DNA from 3 places in the Streptomyces sp. NPDC104761 genome. Region 3 is predicted to be linked to each of the others. Evidence: riboswitches for the same ligand, from Rfam matches in the RefSeq annotation. Region 3 holds a riboswitch; each other region holds the start of a gene.
The links. A riboswitch is a leader RNA that binds a small molecule or an ion and turns the genes downstream of it on or off. The one in region 3 is predicted to bind cyclic di-AMP.

Region 1 (4,090 bases), on a different contig from region 3:
CGGCCTGGTCGGCCTGCTCACGATGGCGAACATCTTCATCGCCGTCCTGTGGACCTGAGCCTCCGGCGCCGTGCCGCGGACCTGATCCCCGGCACCCTCACCGGGCCTTCCTGAGAGCGGTACGGGCGGCCGCCACCGCACCGGCCGCCGCCGCACCGGCCGCCACGGCCGGCCAGGCCGCCACCGTGACGCACACCAGCACCCGCCCCGGCCACTCCAGCCACGCGCCGCCGACGGCGGCCGCGACCGACAGCCTCGTCGTCGCCGTCATCCCCGCATGATGCCGGTGGCCATCACGGCGGCCCCGGCCGCCGGTGGACGCTGCGCCCGCCGGGCGCGGAGGGGTGAGATGCCGGACATGTCCCTGATGCTGGGGAGAGCCGGTCGCGGTAGTCGCAGGGCATGCGCGCGTGCCGACGAAAAGCGCGCCCCGTCGCGCGGACCGTGCGGTCGCGGCGGACAGGAGCGCCGACGGGCGTCGGCGGGCGGGTGGGGATGCGTGGCGGCAGGCGGGCGCCGTGGCGCGTGCGGGCCGGCGGAGGGAAGCGGGTGGGGGCGCCCGAGAGGTGACGGGCGCCCCGCGGGGTCAGGCCGGGCGCACCACGCTGTGGATGATCGACTCGCCGCCGTAGTAGATCGACTCCTCGCGGACGTAGGCGCCGGGCTTCGGGGCGTGGATCATCATGCCGTTGCCGAGGTAGATGCCGACGTGGCTGACGTCGTCGTAGAAGAAGACCAGATCGCCGGGGAGGGCGTCGGCGAGGGAGACGGTGGTGCCGGCGTTCACCTGGTCGTAGGTGGTGCGCGGCAGGGAGACGCCCGCGGCCTTCCAGGCGGCCTGGGAGAGCCCCGAGCAGTCGTAGGAGCCGGGTCCGGTGGCACCCCAGACGTACGGCTTGCCGATCTGCGCGCGGGCGAAGGCGATCGCCTTGGCGGCCTTCGTGGCGTAGGCGGAGTCCGGGCCGGAGTCCGAACCCGATCCGGAAGCGGAGCCGCCCGGCGCCGAGGACGCCGCGGACGACGAGGCCTCCCGGTCGGCAGCGGCGGCCTGCTGCTGCGCCAGCTCCGCCGCCTTGCGGGCCGCCTCCTCCTGCTGCCGCTTCTCGATCGCCGCCAGCCGGGCCTTCTCCGTGGCCGTCAGCTGCGACAGCAGCTCCCGCGCGGAGGCCAGCTTCGTCTGCACGGTGGCCTTGGCGGTCCTGAGGTCGTCCTGTGTCCCGGTGAGCGACTCGAGGCTCCGGGTGGTCTCCTGCCGCTTCTTCATGGTCGCGGACTGCTCGGTGACGTAGTCGTCGACCGCGCTCTTCTGGCGCGAGGTCAGGCGGCTCATCAGCTGGTCCTGGTCGAAGTAGCCCTGGGGGCTGTCCGCGAGCAGGAAGGTCGCGGTGTCGGGAACGCTCGCGCCGGTGCGGTACTGGGCCGCGGCGAACGAACCCAGTTCCTCACGCGCCCTGTTGAGCCGTTCGGTGCGTCTGGCGACGTCGTCGAGCAGGGCGTCGACCTGCTTGCGCTGTCTGCCGGTGCGCTCCTTGGCCGCGTTGTACTTCTCGGTCGCCGACTCCGCCTGCCGGTAGAGGGCGTCGACCTTCTTCTCGACCTCCTCCAGGCTCGGCTTGCCGTCCTCGGAGGGCGCGGCCTCGGCCGACTGGGAGAACAGGGCCATGGAGGTGAGGGCCGCGGTGGCCAGCGCGGGGGTGCGTATGCCTGCCGCGCGCGCTCCTGACGGCCGGGACTTGCGGTGCGACGCCAACGGGGGCGACTCCTTCCGGTGTTCCGCCTACCGAGTTAGCTGTCGGGTTCGGGCGGGTGGTTCGGAAGGGTTGCCCTACGGCCCGTCCCCCGGAGGGGAGTCGGGACCGATTCACCCCGGGATCGGTGTGGGTCCCCGGCTCCGGACGCGCGGTGGCGCCCCGGACTCGGCGGAGGCCGTGCGGCCCGGCGACGTTCGCCGGTGGGGGTCGTGCGGCCTGCCCGGCACGCTAGCCAACTCGTGTGGTCTCTGTGAAGTTTGATGTGCGATATGCCCGATACATTTTCGTGACCTTGGCGTTGCGCTCGTTCAGGCGGGGCGATCGGGGAGGTTATGGGCGACTTGCCCGGATGGGTCCAAAGGTTCCGGCGGGAGGTATACAAAGGTCCGGGGTGGGGGTCGGCGGCTGCGGGACGCGCGTCGACCTGCTGTGACGGAGGGGATCCGTTCGGTCACGTTGGCGACTTTTCGGGGTGGCGGCCGGTTGTCGGTGGGGCGCCCTAGACTCGGAGAGCGATGAGCAGCCTCTTTGACGACAGCTTCCTGGCGAGCCTCCAGGCCCCCCGCGGCCACGACGAGGAACCTCCGCCGCCGCCCGAGGACGAACACGCTCCGGAGTCGGTTCCGGACGATCTGTTCGGCGGGAAGTTCGACGTGCCCCCGGACCGGGACGCCTACTACCGCGACGGTGCCGCCCGCCCCGCCCTGGACCCGGCCGCGCTCCTGGAGGGGCTGAACGACAACCAGCGGGCCGCCGTCGTGCACGCCGGCTCCCCGCTGCTCATCGTGGCCGGCGCCGGTTCCGGCAAGACGCGCGTGCTCACCCACCGCATCGCGCACCTGCTCGGCGCGCGCCAGGTGCACCCGGGCCAGATCCTCGCGATCACGTTCACCAACAAGGCCGCGGGCGAGATGAAGGAGCGCGTCGAGCACCTCGTCGGCCCGCGCGCGAACGCGATGTGGGTGATGACCTTCCACAGCGCCTGCGTGCGGATCCTGCGCCGGGAGAGCAAGAAGCTCGGCTTCACCTCCTCCTTCTCGATCTACGACGCCGCCGACTCCAAGCGCCTGATGGCCCTGGTCTGCCGTGACCTGGACCTCGACCCCAAGCGCTACCCGCCGAAGTCCTTCAGCGCCCAGGTCAGCAACCTGAAGAACGAGCTGGTCGACGAGGAGGACTTCGCCGCCAGGGCCACCGACGGTTTCGAGAAGACCCTCGCCCAGGCCTACGCCCTCTACCAGTCGCGGCTGCGCGAGGCGAACGCCCTCGACTTCGACGACCTGATCATGACGACGGTCAACCTGCTGCGCGCCTTCCCGGACGTCGCCGAGCACTACCGCCGCCGCTTCCGGCACGTCCTGGTCGACGAGTACCAGGACACCAACCACGCCCAGTACGCCCTCGTGCGCGAGCTGGTCGGCACCGGCGCACACGAGGAGGACACCCCGCCCGGCGAGCACGACCTGCCCCCCGCCGAGCTCTGCGTCGTCGGTGACGCCGACCAGTCGATCTACGCCTTCCGGGGCGCCACGATCCGCAACATCCTCCAGTTCGAGGAGGACTACCCGAACGCGACGACGATCCTCCTGGAGCAGAACTACCGCTCCACCCAGACGATCCTCTCCGCCGCCAACGCGGTCATCGAGCGCAACGAGTCCCGCCGCCCGAAGAACCTGTGGACCAACGCGGGCGCGGGCGCGCAGATCACCGGCTACGTCGCCGACACCGAACACGACGAGGCGCAGTTCGTCGCCGAGGAGATAGACCGTCTGACGGACGCGGGCGAGGCCAAGGCCGGCGATGTCGCCGTCTTCTACCGCACCAACGCGCAGTCCCGTGTCTTCGAGGAGATCTTCATCCGGGTCGGCCTGCCCTACAAGGTGGTCGGCGGCGTCCGCTTCTACGAGCGCAAGGAGGTCCGGGACGTCCTGGCGTACCTGCGGGTGCTGGCCAACCCGGAGGACTCCGTCCCGCTCCGGCGCATCCTCAACGTCCCCAAGCGCGGCATCGGCGACCGCGCGGAGGCGATGATCGACGCCCTCGCGCAGCGCGAGAAGATCAGCTTCCCGCAGGCGCTCAAGCGGGTCGACGAGGCGTACGGCATGGCCGCGCGGTCGGCGAACGCGGTCAAGCGGTTCAACACGCTGATGGAGGACCTCCGTACGGTCGTGGAGTCCGGCGCCGGACCCGCCACAGTCCTGGAGGCGATCTACGAACGCACCGGATACCTGGCCGAGTTGCAGAACTCCACGGACCCGCAGGACGAGACCCGTATCGAGAACCTCCAGGAACTCGCCTCCGTGGCCCTGGAGTTCGAGCAGGAGTCCGGCGAGGGCGAG
Region 2 (4,090 bases), on a different contig from region 3:
CCCTCCTCGATGCCACGGGCCAGGCGCTCCGGGTTGGTGACGAACAGGTCGTCGCCGACGATCTGCACCTTGTCGCCGAGCTTGTCGGTGAGGACCTTCCAGCCCGCCCAGTCGTCCTCGAACAGCGGGTCCTCGATGGAGACCAGCGGGTAGGAGGCGACGAGCTCCTCGTAGTACTCGGTCATCTCGGCGGCCGAGCGGGACTTGCCCTCGAACTCGTACTTGCCGTCCTTGTAGAACTCGGACGCGGCGACGTCGAGCGCGAGCGCGATCTGCTCGCCGGGGACGTAACCGGCCTGCTTGATGGCCTCCAGGATGAGGTCGAGCGCGGCGCGGTTCGACTCCAGGTTCGGGGCGAAGCCGCCCTCGTCGCCGAGGCCGGTGGCCAGGCCCTTGCCCTTCAGGACCTTCTTCAGGGTGTGGTAGACCTCGGCACCCCAGCGCAGCGCCTCGGAGAAGGACTCCGCGCCGATCGGGGCGATCATGAACTCCTGGATGTCGACGTTGGAGTCCGCGTGCGAGCCGCCGTTGAGGATGTTCATCATCGGGACGGGCAGCAGGTGCGCGTTCGGGCCGCCGAGGTAGCGGAACAGCGGCAGGTCGGACGCCTCGGAGGCGGCGTGCGCGACGGCGAGGGAGACGCCGAGGATGGCGTTGGCGCCGAGCGAGCCCTTGTTGTCGGTGGCGTCCAGGTCGAACATCGCCTGGTCGATCAGGCGCTGCTCGGTGGCGTCGTAGCCGACGAGCTCCGGGCCGATCTGCTCGATGACGGCGAGGACGGCCTTCTCGACGCCCTTGCCCTGGTAGCGGTTGGGGTCGCCGTCACGAAGCTCGATGGCCTCGAAGGCACCGGTGGAGGCGCCGGACGGGACGGCGGCACGACCCGTGCTGCCGTCGTCGAGGCCGACCTCGACCTCGACCGTGGGGTTGCCTCGGGAGTCCAGGATTTCCCGGGCTACGACGACGTCGATGGACGGCACGAGCATCTCCTTCTTGGGATGTGACGCTGGTTGTGCGGGGCGCACGCGGGCCTCGTCGGCCCTTGCTCAGCCTTGCGACTAGAGCCTAACCGTCCCGGGGCCGTCGGCCGGCACGACCGACCGGCCCGTGGACACACAGACGGTACTCATTGTTCACGTGCGGAACAAAGGGGGGTCCGATGAAGAACGGGAGAAGAGCGGACCAAGAAGGGGACGCCGGGGCGACGGGGACCACAGGGCGGCGGGTGGCGGGCGGCGGGCGGCGGGCGGCGGGCGGCGGGCGGCGGGCGGCGGCAAAGAGAAACCCCGCTCCGGTGCGTTCGGGGGAAAACGCACCGGAGCGGGGTTCGTGGGGGACGGGGGTGGCCCTCACGTGGTCTCCACTATGGGGACCACGGCTGTGGGGGAGCTGTGGTTCAGCTGGGCACCGCTTGGTACTTTCGGCGGCCGCCCCGCGGGCTGCGTCAGGCGCCCTACTTCAGGTGCAGCTGCTGGCCCGGGTAGATGAAGTCGGCGTCCTCGACGATGTCCTTGTTCAGCTTGAACAGCGCCTGCCAGCCGCCCTTGACCTTGTGCTTCGCGGCGATCGAGCTGAGGGTGTCGCCCTTGACGACCTTGTACTCGCCGTCGCCCTTCTTGACCTTCTTGCCGGTCGGGGTGGTGACGGTCTTCTTGGCGGCCGGGCGCTCGGCGGAGCGGGAGGCGGCCTGGGTGTCGGTCGACCGGGTGCTCGTGCCGGCGCTGCTGCTCGACGAGGAGCTGGAGGAGCCGGTGCTGCTGCCGCTGTAGGTGGCGCCGGACAGACCCGTGCCGCAGACCGGCCAGGCACCCTTGCCCTGCGCGGCGAGGACCTTCTCGGCGATCTGGATCTGCTGCGCCTTGGTGGCCTGGTTGGCCTGCGCGGCGTACTGCGTGCCGCCGTACGCGGCCCAGGTGGAGGCGGAGAACTGCAGACCGCCGTAGTAGCCGTTGCCGGTGTTGATGGCCCAGTTGCCGCCGGACTCGCACTGGGCGACGGCGTCCCACTCGGAGGCGGTGGCGGCGGAGGCGCTGCCGGCCGCCATCAGCGGGGCGGCGACGGCGACGCCGGTGACACCGGCGACAGCGATGGCGCGGACGGCCTTGGACGGACGACGGTGCTTGCCCTTGCCGGAGAACAGCATGGATCGATCCCCTCACCGACGCCTGCGAGGTGAGCTGTCGGGTTCGGGCCGGTTGAGTTGCCCGGCCGCACACCCGTGTGTCGGTGCGCGGCTTCACCCCGAGCCGGATCGGCGGTCTCAACCACCGGTCCCGGCACTTACCTTGGGTCCCCCGCTCCTGCCTACGGCGCATGACGCGACGACTGTTCCCGGGCAGCCGCTGGCAGGACTCGGCGTTGCGACGGCCGGGGCTCGTGGTGACGAGCGGCCTCGACCGTAAACAGGCCATCAGGTGAATTTCAAAGATGATCAGGGCTTCTGAGACTCATCCCACACTCTCACCAAAACGGACATTCAGCTCGAAGCAGGGCGTCAACTCCCGCCGCCTTTCGTCCTATTCGGTGCCGAGTTTCAGGGTCTGACCGGGGGTGATGGCATTCGGGTCGGAGCCGATGTCGGCCTTGTTCACGTCATAGAGCGCGCGCCACCCGCCGTCCAGACCAAGGGAGTCGGCGATGGAGGCGAGGGTGTCGCCGTCGCGGACGACGTAGGTGCCGCCGTCGCCGGAGGCGTGCCGGCCGGAGGAGGTGACATTCTGACCGTTTGTCACGCTTTCGTCCGCCGAACCGCCGCGGTGCTTACCGCCGCCACCGACGGCTCCCGTGTCCACCAGACTCCAAGACCCCCCGGTCTGCCACGATTTGTCCGAGTCGTCAGCCCCGGAGGTGACAGGACTCTCACTGGCCTTCGGCGCAGCGGAGCCGGAATCGGAGTCGGAGGTTTCCGACTTGTCCGTCTTGCTGGATTTGCCGGAGGCGTCAGCCTTGGAGTCGCCGCCGGCGCTCGAACCCGGGGAGGGGGTGACGGAGCCGCCCCCGGAGTCCGTAGTGCCCGAAGAGGCGTCAGAACCGGAGGAAGAGGATGAGTCGGACAGCCCGGAGGACGAGTCCGATGAGTCGGACGAGTCGGATGAACCAGACGAACCACCCGAGCTGCCCAGGCCCGTGTCGACGTTCACCGAGGCGTCGTCGGACGAGAGTCCGGCGAGCAGGGCGCAGGTCCGCCAGGCTTTGGTGCCCTGGTCGGCGAGCATCTTCTCGGCGACCGCGATCTGCTGCGAACGGCTCGCCTGGTCCGGCGTGGAGGCGTACTCCTGGCCCCCGTACTTGCTCCAGTCCTCCAGGGAGATCTGAAGACCGCCGTAGTAGCCCGTGCCGTTGTCGGCGCTCCAGGAGCCGCCGCTCTCGCACTCGGCCACGTGGTCCCAGGTAGAGCCGTCGGCCGCGCTGGCGTTCACCGCGCCGAGGAGCGGGATGGCGATGGCGGAGCCGGTCACCCCGGCCGCGACGAGGAGTGCCGGAGCCTGGCGGGGGCGACGGTGACGACCGTTCCCGGAGAGCATGCGGAAACCTTTCGAGCGACAGCGGTGACCAGCGCGGCGGGTCCCGCGAGGGCGCCGCGCTGATGGGTGAACGTATCGGCAGACGATCACTTGTCACAAGTTAATGCCGCGCAGATCACGTGAAGATCACAGACTTGAACGCCGGTCACCTTTTGCCCGTACGGGCCGGTGGTGGCTTCGGCGAAGGCTCGCCGCGGGCCCGGCGAGGGCCCGGCGAGGGCTCACCGACCGGTGGGCGTGAACTCCACCGGGAGAGTACGCAGTCCGCGCATGATGAGTCCGCCGCGCCACCGCAACTCCCCGTCGTCGACGGCCAGTCGCAGGTCCGGAAGGCGGGTGAGGAGACCGGCGAGCGCGGTCTGTCCCTCCAGGCGGGCGAGCGGAGCGCCGAGGCAGTAGTGGATGCCGTGGCCGTAGCCGAGGTGCTGGTTGTCCCGCCGGGAGAGGTCGAGGGTGTCCGGCTCGGCGAACCGCTCCGGGTCCCGGTCCGCCGCGGCCAGGACAACGAGGACCGGGTCACCGGGCGCGATGTGCTGCCCGCCGATCGCGACCGGCTCGGTGGCGAA
Region 3 (4,090 bases):
GAGACGGCAACGCGGGTGGCGGGCCGACCGATTAGGGTGACCGCGTGGCGAGAGTGCGGTTGAGCGTGGCCGAGCGGCGGGAGGAGCTGCTGCGGGCCGCCATCGGGCAGATCGAGGCGCGGGGCGTGGCGGCGGTGCGGATCGCCGATGTGGCCTCGGCCCTCGGGGTGAGCAACGCGCTGGTGCTGTACCACTTCTCGACGAAGGAGAAGCTGGTCGCGGCCGCCTTCACCTATGCCGCCGAGGACGACCTGGCGCATCTGCGCAAACTGCTGGGCCGCCGCACGTCGGCGCTGCGCCGGCTGCGGGCCGCGGTGCGCTGGTACGCGCCGACCGGCCAGGCCAAGGGCTGGCGGCTGTGGATCGAGGGCTGGGCGGTGGCGTTGCGGGAGCCCGCGCTGCGGGACGTCACCAAGGGACTGGACCAGCAGTGGAAGGCGGCCATCGCCGAGGTCATCGCCGAGGGGGTGGCGGCGGGTGAGTTCCGGTGCCCCGACCCCGCGGCGGCGGCGCTGCGGCTGACCGCGCTGCTCGACGGGCTCGCCGTCCAGCTGACCTCGTACCCCGGCGCCGTACCCCGGGCCAGGGCCCAGGCCTGGGCCGACGAGGCGCTGGCGCGCGAACTGGGGCTGCCCGAGCGGCAGTAAGGGGCGGCCCGCAGTGCGGCCACCCCCTACCCGCCCGCTCCGCCTCAGGCCACGGAAGCGATCCGCATCTTGATGTCGTCCGGGGAGAGCGCACCCTTGGCCGTCACGTGGTCGCCGGACGACTCGCCGCGCAGCCGGCGCCCGATCCAGGGGACCAGGTACTCGCGGGCCCAGTGCACGTCGTCGCGGCGGACCTCCAGGGTGCCGCGGGGCGGCAGCGGGGGCCATGCCTGGTCGGGGTCGGCCGGCACCTCGATGCCGAGCACCTGACCGGCGCGCAGCGCCACGCGCGTGTGCCCCTCGGGAGACAGGTGCAGGCGGTCGCCGTCCCAGGCCCGCCGGTCCTGCACGCTCTTGAGGGACCACAGGTCGAGGACCGGGCAGCCGTACCGGTCGGCGATGGCCCGGACATGTCCGTTGTATGTGGCGATCTTGCCGCGCAGGTGCTTCAGGACGGGCACGCCCCGGGTGTCGAAGCCGGTGGTCACGAGCACCGTGCCGACGGCCTCGGTCAGCCGGGCCACGGCCCGCTCGAACCGCTCGGCCACCTCGTCGGGGTCGGTGCCGGGGCGGATGATGTCGTTGCCGCCCGCGCAGAAGGAGACCAGGTCCGGGGCGAGTTCCAGGGCCTGCGGCACCTGGTCCGCCACGATCTGGTCGAGCAGTTTCCCGCGTACGGCGAGGTTGGTGTAGCTGAAGTCGCCCTCGGGCCGCCGGTCGGACAGCAGTACCGCGAACCGGTCGGCCCAGCCGACGAACGCCCCGTCGGGGCCGGGGTCTCCCACGCCCTCGGTGAAGCTGTCCCCCACCGCTGCGTACGACCCGATCACTGATGCATTGTCACTCTTCGAATCGTCTCCCACGTCGGGCCATGATTCACCTTCGGCTGTGACCTACGCGACCGTAATAAGGGGTTGACGCTCGGTGAGATAAGACACTGCTAAATACTTTGCCAATCTTGGAATAAGTCCCTGACCAGCGGTGTTGACGTCGATCCTGATTCCGGGACCGCGTGTGGGGCGGCCCCGGAATGCCGGAGGTCGGCGCCTGCAGGGTCAGCCGACGGTGACGCTCTTGGAGCGGAGGTAGGCGACCGGGTCCACGTCCGAGCCGTAGTCGGGGGTGGTGCGGATCTCGAAGTGGAGGTGCGGGCCGGTCACGTTGCCGGTCGCGCCGGAGAGGCCGATCTGCTGACCCGCGGTCACCGTCTGGCCGACCGAGACGGACAGGGCGGAGAGGTGGCCGAACTGCGCGTAGTAGCCGTCGGCGAGCCGGATGACGACCTGGTTGCCGTAGGCGCCGCCCCAGCCGGCCGTGACGACGGTACCGGCGCCGACGGCCTTGACCGGGGTGCCGGTCGGGACGACGAAGTCGACGCCCGTGTGGTAACCGCTGGACCACATGCTGCCGGCCACGTGGTAGCCGGTGCCGATGGTGCCACCGGCGACCGGGAGGGTGAAGCCGGCGACGGTCGTGGCCGCACCGCCCGCGATGTCCGAGGCGTCCGAGGACGAGGACGACGCCGAGGACGACGCCGAGGACGAGGCGGACGACCGCGGACTCCACTGCGCCTCGGGACGGGAGCCGGAGTCCGTCGGCGCGGCGTGCCGGCCGCCGAGGGTGAGCTTGAGGCCGGGGTGGATCAGCGAGGGATTGCCGCCCACTGCCTGCCGGTTGTCGGCGTAGAGCCGGTGCCAGCCACCGCGGACGTTCTGGTCACGGGCGATCTTCGAGAGGTAGTCGCCGGGCACCACCGTGTAGATCCGCCGCGCGGAATGCGCGGCGCCGGAATTCCGTGCGGGCGCCTCCTTCACCGCGGCCCTCTCGGCCACGGGAAGCGACTGGGCGGCCTTTCCGGAAAGGGACTGCGTGGTGGTCGCGTGGGCGCCGGTGGCCCCCATGAGCGGCAGGGCCAGCGCGGCGCCACCGGTTCCGGCGACGGCCATCGAACGGGTGAGACGCTGGGACTTGGGACGGCGGTGCTTACCCTTCGCGGGCATGGCGCATTCCTCTCCTGCGCCTGCGAGGTGAGCTGTCGGGTTCGGGCTGGAGCTGCCCGGCCACACCGGAGGAGGTGGCTGCACCCCGAGCCGTCCCGGGAACCGGAACAGGCGGTCATACCTGGTGGGTCCCCCGCTCCTGCCGGGCACGGGTGAGTGTGTGTGGGGACTCCGGGCGGCGGCAGGATTCGGCGTTCCGACCGGATGTGCGGCGAACGTAAGCGAGGGGGACGGACATGGACAAGCACCCGGTTCCGGCCGTCCGGTCCCGACGTGATCCATAAAGGGACGTTCCGGTCACCCTCCGTGAATTCCGGCCCCCGTCGGATTTCCAATTCGCTTGCGGAACATCAGGATTACGTGAGCATGACGCGCGACGGACGGTCACGAATATGACGCTCCTCACGCACGTCACACCACGTCCGCTTATTCCATGGCAAGTTATGACGAAGGCGCCAATTCGGGCAGATGCGTCAGACCCGGCGGAGCCGGAAGACCGCCGCATCCAGGTCACCCTTCAGCCCGGTACGCAGCCCGTGGTGCAACAGCACGGCACCTCGATGCACTTCGCCCGTTTCGCGGCATTCGTACGACGCGGTCGGGTCGAGCCCCTGCAGCCGCAGCGCCGGCGCCGGCTCGCCGTAGCTCTGCGCCTGCAGCCAGGCCAGGACGACGGTCTCGTCGCCGAGGGTGTACTGCACCGCGCTGAGCCCGCCGGCCGGTGGCCGCAGCCGGAACTGGTCGCCGCGCTGCACCTGGGGCCGGATCTCCTTGTAGAGTTCCACCCAGCGCCCGGCCTCGGCCAGCTCCTCCTCGGTCCACCGCGAGAGGTCGCCGCCGACCCCGAGCGCGCCGGCCATGGAGCTGACGAACCGGAAGCGCAGGCTGCTGATCCGGCCGTTGAGCTGGTGGTTCGGGCTGTCGGTGACCCAGGCCGACATGACCCGGGCGGGGTGGATCTGGCTGAAGCCGTGCTGGATGGCGAGCCGGTCCAGCGGGTCGGTGTTGTCGGAGGTCCACACCTCGTCGGTACGGCTCATGATCCCGAGGTCGATCCGCCCGCCACCGCCAGAGCAGGACTCGATGGCGACGTTCGGGTGGGCCGCGCGGATCCGGTCGAGCAGGGCGTACAGGCCGCGCACATGGTCGACCCACAGACGCTGCGGGTAGGGCTCGCCGGGCCAGCCCGCGTCCGTGAAGCAGCGGTTGAAGTCCCACTTGACGTAGTCGATCGGGGCACTGGACAGCAGGGCGTCGAGCTGCTCCCAGAGGTATTCCTGGACGTCCTCGCGGGCGAGGTTGAGGACGAGCTGGTTGCGGAGTTCCGTCCGCTTTCGTCCCTGCTGGTACTGGACCCAGTCGGGGTGGGCGCGGTACAGGTCGCTGTCCGGGTTGACCATCTCGGGCTCGACCCAGATGCCGAACTGCATGCCGAGGGCGTGC

Region 1: it holds a riboswitch for cyclic di-AMP, as region 3 does, so the genes downstream of both, ACZ63F_RS15895 (C40 family peptidase) here and ACZ63F_RS31560 (M23 family metallopeptidase) in region 3, are expected to answer to the same signal.
Region 2: it holds a riboswitch for cyclic di-AMP, as region 3 does, so the genes downstream of both, ACZ63F_RS07075 (transglycosylase family protein) here and ACZ63F_RS31560 (M23 family metallopeptidase) in region 3, are expected to answer to the same signal.

What each region holds. Positions count from the first base shown of each region.
Region 1 is NZ_JBVJNZ010000005.1:95,671-99,760, reverse strand. It holds gene ACZ63F_RS15905 (hypothetical protein) at 1-58, shown strand, start outside; gene ACZ63F_RS15900 (hypothetical protein) at 98-271, opposite strand; gene ACZ63F_RS15895 (C40 family peptidase) at 587-1,750, opposite strand; cyclic di-AMP (ydaO/yuaA leader) riboswitch at 1,759-1,932, opposite strand; gene pcrA (DNA helicase PcrA) at 2,267-4,090, shown strand, end outside.
Region 2 is NZ_JBVJNZ010000002.1:109,128-113,217, forward strand. It holds gene eno (phosphopyruvate hydratase) at 1-986, opposite strand, end outside; gene ACZ63F_RS07075 (transglycosylase family protein) at 1,454-2,143, opposite strand; cyclic di-AMP (ydaO/yuaA leader) riboswitch at 2,148-2,322, opposite strand; gene ACZ63F_RS07080 (transglycosylase family protein) at 2,517-3,524, opposite strand; gene ACZ63F_RS07085 (cytochrome P450 family protein) at 3,746-4,090, opposite strand, start outside.
Region 3 is NZ_JBVJNZ010000013.1:235,348-239,437, reverse strand. It holds gene ACZ63F_RS31575 (GNAT family N-acetyltransferase) at 1-2, shown strand, start outside; gene ACZ63F_RS31570 (TetR/AcrR family transcriptional regulator) at 45-647, shown strand; gene ACZ63F_RS31565 (SGNH/GDSL hydrolase family protein) at 692-1,477, opposite strand; gene ACZ63F_RS31560 (M23 family metallopeptidase) at 1,703-2,647, opposite strand; cyclic di-AMP (ydaO/yuaA leader) riboswitch at 2,652-2,812, opposite strand; gene ACZ63F_RS31555 (alpha-galactosidase) at 3,121-4,090, opposite strand, start outside.